2 regions of the Bifidobacterium fermentum genome follow, and region 2 is predicted to be linked to the other one. Evidence: riboswitches for the same ligand, from Rfam matches in the RefSeq annotation. Region 2 holds a riboswitch; the other holds the start of a gene.
The links. A riboswitch is a leader RNA that binds a small molecule or an ion and turns the genes downstream of it on or off. The one in region 2 is predicted to bind thiamine pyrophosphate.
Positions count from the first base shown of each region.

Region 1: it holds a riboswitch for thiamine pyrophosphate, as region 2 does, so the genes downstream of both, QN062_RS03275 (phosphotransferase enzyme family protein) here and QN062_RS04580 (TenA family protein) in region 2, are expected to answer to the same signal.

Region 1 covers NZ_CP129683.1:814,245-817,666, forward strand. Annotated here, with positions in the region: gene QN062_RS03265 (hypothetical protein) at 1-187, shown strand, start outside; gene QN062_RS03270 (DUF2142 domain-containing protein) at 227-1,606, opposite strand; TPP riboswitch at 1,994-2,095, shown strand; gene QN062_RS03275 (phosphotransferase enzyme family protein) at 2,157-3,398, shown strand.
Region 2 covers NZ_CP129683.1:1,121,648-1,125,069, forward strand. Annotated here, with positions in the region: gene QN062_RS04570 (hypothetical protein) at 1-845, opposite strand, end outside; gene QN062_RS04575 (nucleotide pyrophosphohydrolase) at 1,055-1,426, shown strand; gene QN062_RS04580 (TenA family protein) at 1,430-2,239, opposite strand; TPP riboswitch at 2,386-2,476, opposite strand; gene QN062_RS04585 (glucodextranase DOMON-like domain-containing protein) at 2,975-3,422, shown strand, end outside.

The sequences.
Region 1 (3,422 bases), 310 kb from region 2:
ACTCATCGTGTGCGGAGTGCTTGGCCTGCTGACCAGCTCGTATTGGGCGCCCCTGAACATGGTCGCATCGCTGGGCATCGATTGGAGGATCGTAGCTGCAATCGCATTCGCGGCCGTCGGCGGCATACTGCTGCTTTCCTCCCTTTCGTGGCTCATCAGCACAGCAATCCACCATTTCATCCGGTGACTTCGAGATGCGGTCTCACGGCGCTGTCCTGCGTCGAATTCATGGAAGGTTCCGACTGCGCGGAATTGAATTGACCATCATGGAAGAACAAGCACGCCAGCAAGGGCACCACCGGATATAGATATCGCATCTGGAAGCCAGCAAGCTCCAGTCCCTGCTGCGTGTCTGACAGGTCGTTCCACGTGACCTGGAGTGAGAGCCATACAAGCGCGAGCGATCCCCGAATGCTGCAAGACCAGACAGCGCGTAGAGCGCGTAGAGTCTGTTCCTGCCATAGAGCCTGCCCGTTCTCTCCGAATTGAGCCTGCCCGAGAAAAGGATGACCGCGCACAACAGCAGCAAGGAGGCCACCGTGGTTGGATCCTTGCTGACGAGGTCGAAGGTCTGCACGAGTGTGTCGGCCACCAATCGAAAGATCGTTCCAGCAAGATGATGCATGACATATTGCTTGTTGGCCGCATAGAGATCGGGAAGAATGACGAGCATATGCGTTTTCTCCCACCACAGATTCACCAAGGTGGCTGGAATAAAGGCACACAGCACATATATGATCTTTCTACGCATCGATAATGCCTTGGTAGCCAAGACGAGCAGGATGACAGGCGCATAGACCGACTTCATCAGACACTGCAGGAAGGCGGCGACTATCAGCAGCACCCACCAGACGGTCGTCAATGGCTTCCTCCTAGCGAAAAGCCACAGTGACAACGCGATGAAGCATGCCGTGTAACCTATCACCGGGCCATCGGCCATCAGACTGCTCGCGCAGAACACCGGGTACGGCAGGCATCCGAACACCGCGAAGAACCATTTCCCGCTGGGAATCATGACTATCGCTATTCCGATGGCAAGCATGAACGCAAGCAGATTGGTCAATCTTGCGAGTTTCAGCACCGCCGATGGTCGAAGACCGAAGTGCAGACCGAATTTCATGCCAATAGCCTGAGGCAGGTATGAGACGAACAGGTACTGATTGCTTCGCGTCGCTACGTGGACGATTGAATGATCGTCGCTGTTCAGAGCCTCAACCTGCGCGTCATACTGCGGATCCCGCTTCAATGCAGTGATATCGATTCCTTCGACGGTTTGATTCGAGACGGTCGGCTGATCTATGTATCGCGAATCGCCCACAAGGTTTTGCGCACGCTTGGCACCATCAGGAGAATCCACCATCGTCGTCGAGTTGAATGACTGCAAGGTTGCGAGCGCGTAGGTGCTTCCGAGATGCAGATGCGGGTCCGGCATCGTCAGTGGCCCCACCGTTGCAATGAACGCACAGCCTTCAATGCAGCACACGATCAGAAATGAGACGAGCGGAATCAGCACTTTGGATTTGCCCCGCAGCCAATCCCTCAATCTCACAATCAAGTCAGGCATCGATGATTTGCCAAGTCCGAATCGTGCTCTGTTCGATGTCACAAGTAAGTCCATTCCTACTGAGAAGAATCGTGGATACGCGCATGTTCCACGGCGTCTGTTTCACATCCAATATATTCAGGGCACCATATGAATCGCACATACCTGCGTTCTTCGTGGCAGACACGGCATATTTCCTCCACTGTCGATGCCCTGGATGCCCTGGATGCCGTGTCCGCGCCTTCAGACGCAACATCCCTCAGCTCAGCCATATCCCTGCATGGGCGTCGCACGAATGCGCACCATGTCGACTTATACACAGGAACGTTCCTGGCTCTCTGTCTCAATCATGTCTGGCGTCATCGATCCAGTGCAGAAACCAAGTCCAGCTCCCAGTCGGTCGAAAGACTCGTGACGCATGCGCTGTCAGGCACTGTGCCTATGCTCGAGATGTCCATGCACGGGAGCTTACGAGCTGAGAGGGAGAGCGATCTCCGACCGTTGAACGTGACACGGCTAATACCGTCGAACGAACGCATTGCAAGGCTTTACATATCCTCGCGTGGTCGCATGCCGTGAAACGAATCACCATCACGGCCCGAAACGCACTGGAATGGGGATACCTTTGGACTCTGACGGAAATCCGCAGCTAGAAATCGTCGCACAACGCTGGCCGGACATCGAAATGATGGAATCGCAACGAATTCTCGATGCCTTGGATCAGCCGCTTCGTGCCAGGTCAATCGTCTCCCATAGCGGGCGCCCCACATCTGCCGCATCGCTGATCCGGACAGATCGGGGTCTGGTGTTCATCAAGCGCTATTCGCGCACGGTCCGTGATGTGGAGACCATTGCGCCATACCACCGTTACGCCGAGTTTCTGTCTCATTCTGGAATTTCCACCCCGCGGTTCCTGCGCTTCAACCCCGAGGCCTCTGTGTCTCCTACTGCGATGGAAGAGCTGGGGAACACCGACATGCTGAACGTCGATCCACAGCTCAGCGTTGCTCAACAGCACAGCGTCAATCCACAGACAGCTACCGTCGCGATCACTGCCGACGCTGCATATGAAGCATATATGGCATCGACCGGCGAGGACCGATATGGAAAGGCTCTGAGCTGGGATCCTCCGAAAACGCTTGAAGAGGCCAGGAATCTCGGCGAATCCGTGGCGAAGATCGATGCCGCGTCCAGAGATTTCGATGAACCGCGCATGCGGCCGAACGGCATGTCGAACACCTTCGGGCTCTTTGCCTCGGACGACATCCATGCATCGTGGAAATCCTGGGTCGCCAGGCGTCCAGCAGTTCAGAGGTACATTCGTCTCACAAATCGAGACATTTCTCATGATTTGGACATCGTGCAGCCATACGCAGGTAAGGTCGCGGCACATTACGGGCAGCTCCATCGTCAATGGACGCATGGCGATCCGCACACCTCGAACTTTCTGTGGACTGGCAACGCGCCGTCAACGGTCATCGACTTCGGTCTGGCGGACCGGAATACGGCAGTCTTCGACCTGGCGATGGCCATCGAACGCCATGCGATTCAATGGGTTGCCGTGATGGATGGTCACGAGGATGCATGCCGGCCAGATATCGCCGAATCCATCATTCGCGGATATTGCAGCCACAGACCTCTGCAGGATGCGGAAAAGCTGATTCTGCCAGAGCTCCTTGCCATATGTCAGGCCGAATCAGGCTTGAACTGGCTCCAATACTATATGGATGGCGTTCATCGGCTCGACGATGCGGCATGGTGCTACGATGTCTGCTTTCTCGCGCACACCCGCTGGTTCTCGACAGGACCGGGACGGGCGCTTCTTGACTCCATACGGGACTGTCTGAGCGAATAGGCGCCCAACGGCAGCCAGTAAAGA
Region 2 (3,422 bases):
GCAGCAATGTCACTTGCAATAGCACTGGCACCATTCACAGTCTCACTCGCGGCAAGCCAAACGTGGATACGCTGCAATGCAAACGTGGCCGCAGAACACATGATCGCCCCAAACAATCCTCCAGACACGGTGAATGAACCAACCAGGCTCACTTGCGTGAACAATACAGGCCCAAAACCGATCAGCAGAGCGGGAACGCAGGCGCTCACGATAGGGCCCATCAACGCCAACACCCGTAATGCCACAAACGCCATCAGCCACCACACCACGACCAACGCAGCCATGCCAAGCTCGCCCGAAATAATCACAAGAGCCGCGACGGCAACGCATGAGAGGACGATGCAGGCTGCATTGACCTTGTCGACATAGCGGAAATGGTCGCCGTGCCCATTCTCAACGTTCCCACGCTGATGCCAGCGCGACAATCGTTCAGCCGTGTGCGTGAACGCGATGGCGAACAGAACGGCACAGCACACGCAGCTCAAGGTCACCAACAGAAACCATGATGGCGCCGTGACGCACAGACCGTTCTCTCCCGTCTGTGCCGGTCGACTCCCAAGCGCAGGGCAATTCGGGTGCAACATCATACCGCCCCAAATATCAACATACAGCGGAGAAAACGACGTGCCCGCGCCGACAAGCGAAGAAATGGCGGCCATGAGACCCATGCCCACCACGGCCGCCTTGGCCTTAGTTGGCACCGAACCAAGCGCACTGGCTTCGTTGTATTGCACTCGTTTGCCATGTAAAGTCGTTGCTGCGGGATTGGTGGTCTGAGCTTCGTCCGGATGTACTGCCGATGGTGCCAATACCGATGGCTTGGATCTTGATGGTTTCATCGCCATGCATACCTTCTTCTCTCCACATGTCCGGCAGGGCAGCAACAGCCTAGTCTCTTGATCGCTTGACCACACCGATGCATCATGCCTTCTGCCATCTTATGCCGCTCCCGTAACTCTGCCTTGGCCAACGCACAATCACACTGCAAGACTCATTCCATCGTTCCAGCAGTTATAGCCAGCCGATACATGGTCTTCCCACTACAATCGAAGCCATGATAAGCGATGAAACGATTCAGGCCATTCGTGACTTCACGACGCAACGCGATTGGGATCAATACCACACCCCCGAAAATCTAGCGAAATCAATCTCGATCGAGGCCGCCGAGCTACTTGAATGTTTTCAATGGACAACCCATCGCGATCGGCATGAAGACGCTGTCAACGACACTCATGTGGCGGAAGAGCTGGCTGACGTGCTGACGTATTGCATCATGATGGCCGATCGCATGGGGTTCGATCTCGATGAGATCATCAATGCAAAGCTCGATATGACCAAGAAGAAGTATCCGGTGAACTCGGTTCGAGATAATTTCGAAGCATACCAAGCACTGCATCAATCGGCGCGGTCGCAGACAGAAAGCTGACACTCAGGCCATCGTGCTCGCCTGCAACGCTTGGTTTTCAAAATCGTTCCATGTGAGCTGGCGGCTGGCAGCATCCCAGAAATACCATTCGAACAGGCAGCTGCGGTGGAAGTTGTCGCGTGCGCGCTTGAGCTGGACTTCACTCGCAGACTCGGCCTCTCTGTCCATCACGGCAAAGAACCTTGCCGATATGCCGTCTGGCCCGGCCAAGGTTGGCTCCTGTACATCCACCACCCATTGATAGAAGCCATTGTCTGGTTTGACTTTACCGGTCGACGCTAGGTATCTGCCCAGTTCAACGTACATCCAGATTCCAGCTTGGAAGGGTGTCAGCATATCCAGAAGGTCACCGTCGCGAGTTTGCGACAGCAGATGTTCTCGGTAGAAACTTGTGACTGGTTGTATGGTCTGCTTGCGTTGCAGCGACCAATCGGCGTGCAAAGTTTTCGAGAGGCTTTCATATAGCTCATTCACAGTCTGTAAGTGCGATTGCAACTGGTCGGTGAACAGCCGCTGGTCCGCAATGCTCGCGCTCTTCGCGATCAGCTGCGTCTGCACATAGGTTTCCGCGTCCGTATAATGCAGATCCTGTTGAATGTAATAGTTCATCGCTTCCCTGGAAAGCCGGCCGTGAACCACATCCTGTATGAAACTGCACTGTTCGTTGGCTTGCAGCAATGGTTGCTCCTGCTGAATCAATGATTGCGAGAATGACATCGTTTCCCCTTTGCTTGCGGCATGTCGCCACAGTTTTGACGCAATCTGGCGTGAAGACAACTTGAAAGCAACCGCATGCCATTCCAAGATCGCCATGAACCGCACTCGAATCAACCCTCAATCGGTTTGCACTCGATTGGAAACCGACAGGAAAGCCTTGGGTAGGCGTTCGCTGATTCCAGACAAACAAAAAGTCCACTCTTCTCGCGATGAAAAGTGGACTTCAGCACGTTGACAACAACGTGATGCTGGAACGGTCTTCCTACGGCAGTGCTAACTGCGTCAGGTTCCATGGGTATATCTCAGCTTGTGCAAGCACCCCAGACCACAGACTATATGTAATTATCACGTTCATTGAAGGCTTGTGCACAGCAATTGTCAAATGAGACCCGTTTCCCGGCGCTTGCACGCGCATCTCGAGGATTGAGTCCGTGTACGATCGCGTCGTGAAAGTACTGTTTGGAATTCTGGTCACCAAGCAAGCAGTCTGACAATCAAGCAACTACGGTAATCCTTCTGCAAAATAAACCGTCATGTTTTCGTATATCATGATAGTTTTTGCGCAAGGATTTCATTGCGTTACACTATATATTAGGTCATTTCGCATCGTCGTGATATGGTCGAATTAGGTCATTTCGCTTCGTCGTGATATGGTCGAATTAGGTCATTTCGCTTCGTCGTGATATGGTCGAAACAGATTATGGGGATCAATATATTTGGAAGATAGAGGTTTTTATGTGCTTTCATGCGAAAACCACTCAAAGAAAAGCGAGCAGAATTCAGCATTATGCCACCGTTGGCGTTGCGCTCGGCGCTTCTTTGATCATGGCAATGGGTTTGGCAGCTCCCGCATCCGCAGCGACCGCCAGTTCGGAATCTCAACAGGCATCAACGACAGGGTCTGCAACCACACAGTCTGCAGCCACACAGACGACTGCATCGGACTCCGTCACCACTCCAGCAACGGCGAACGACGCCGACCTGCATACGTGGTGGCAGCAAAACGCCGAGAAAAACAGCACCGACAAGCTTGCCGATGGCGTGGTTCGTGAATCGCCATTCTATTCCACCAAGGTGGCGCTGTCTGAGAATAACGACGACAACACACAGCCACAGTATGATTCCTTTACCTACTTAAGCATTCCACGCAACGGCAATGGCAAGACCGACAACTCGGGCTACACCTATCCAGAGCAGGACGGCGCCGAGTTCTCGGCCAGTGCGAGGATGACCATGTCGTGGTCCTCCTTCGAATACAGCAAAGATACTGACGTGTATG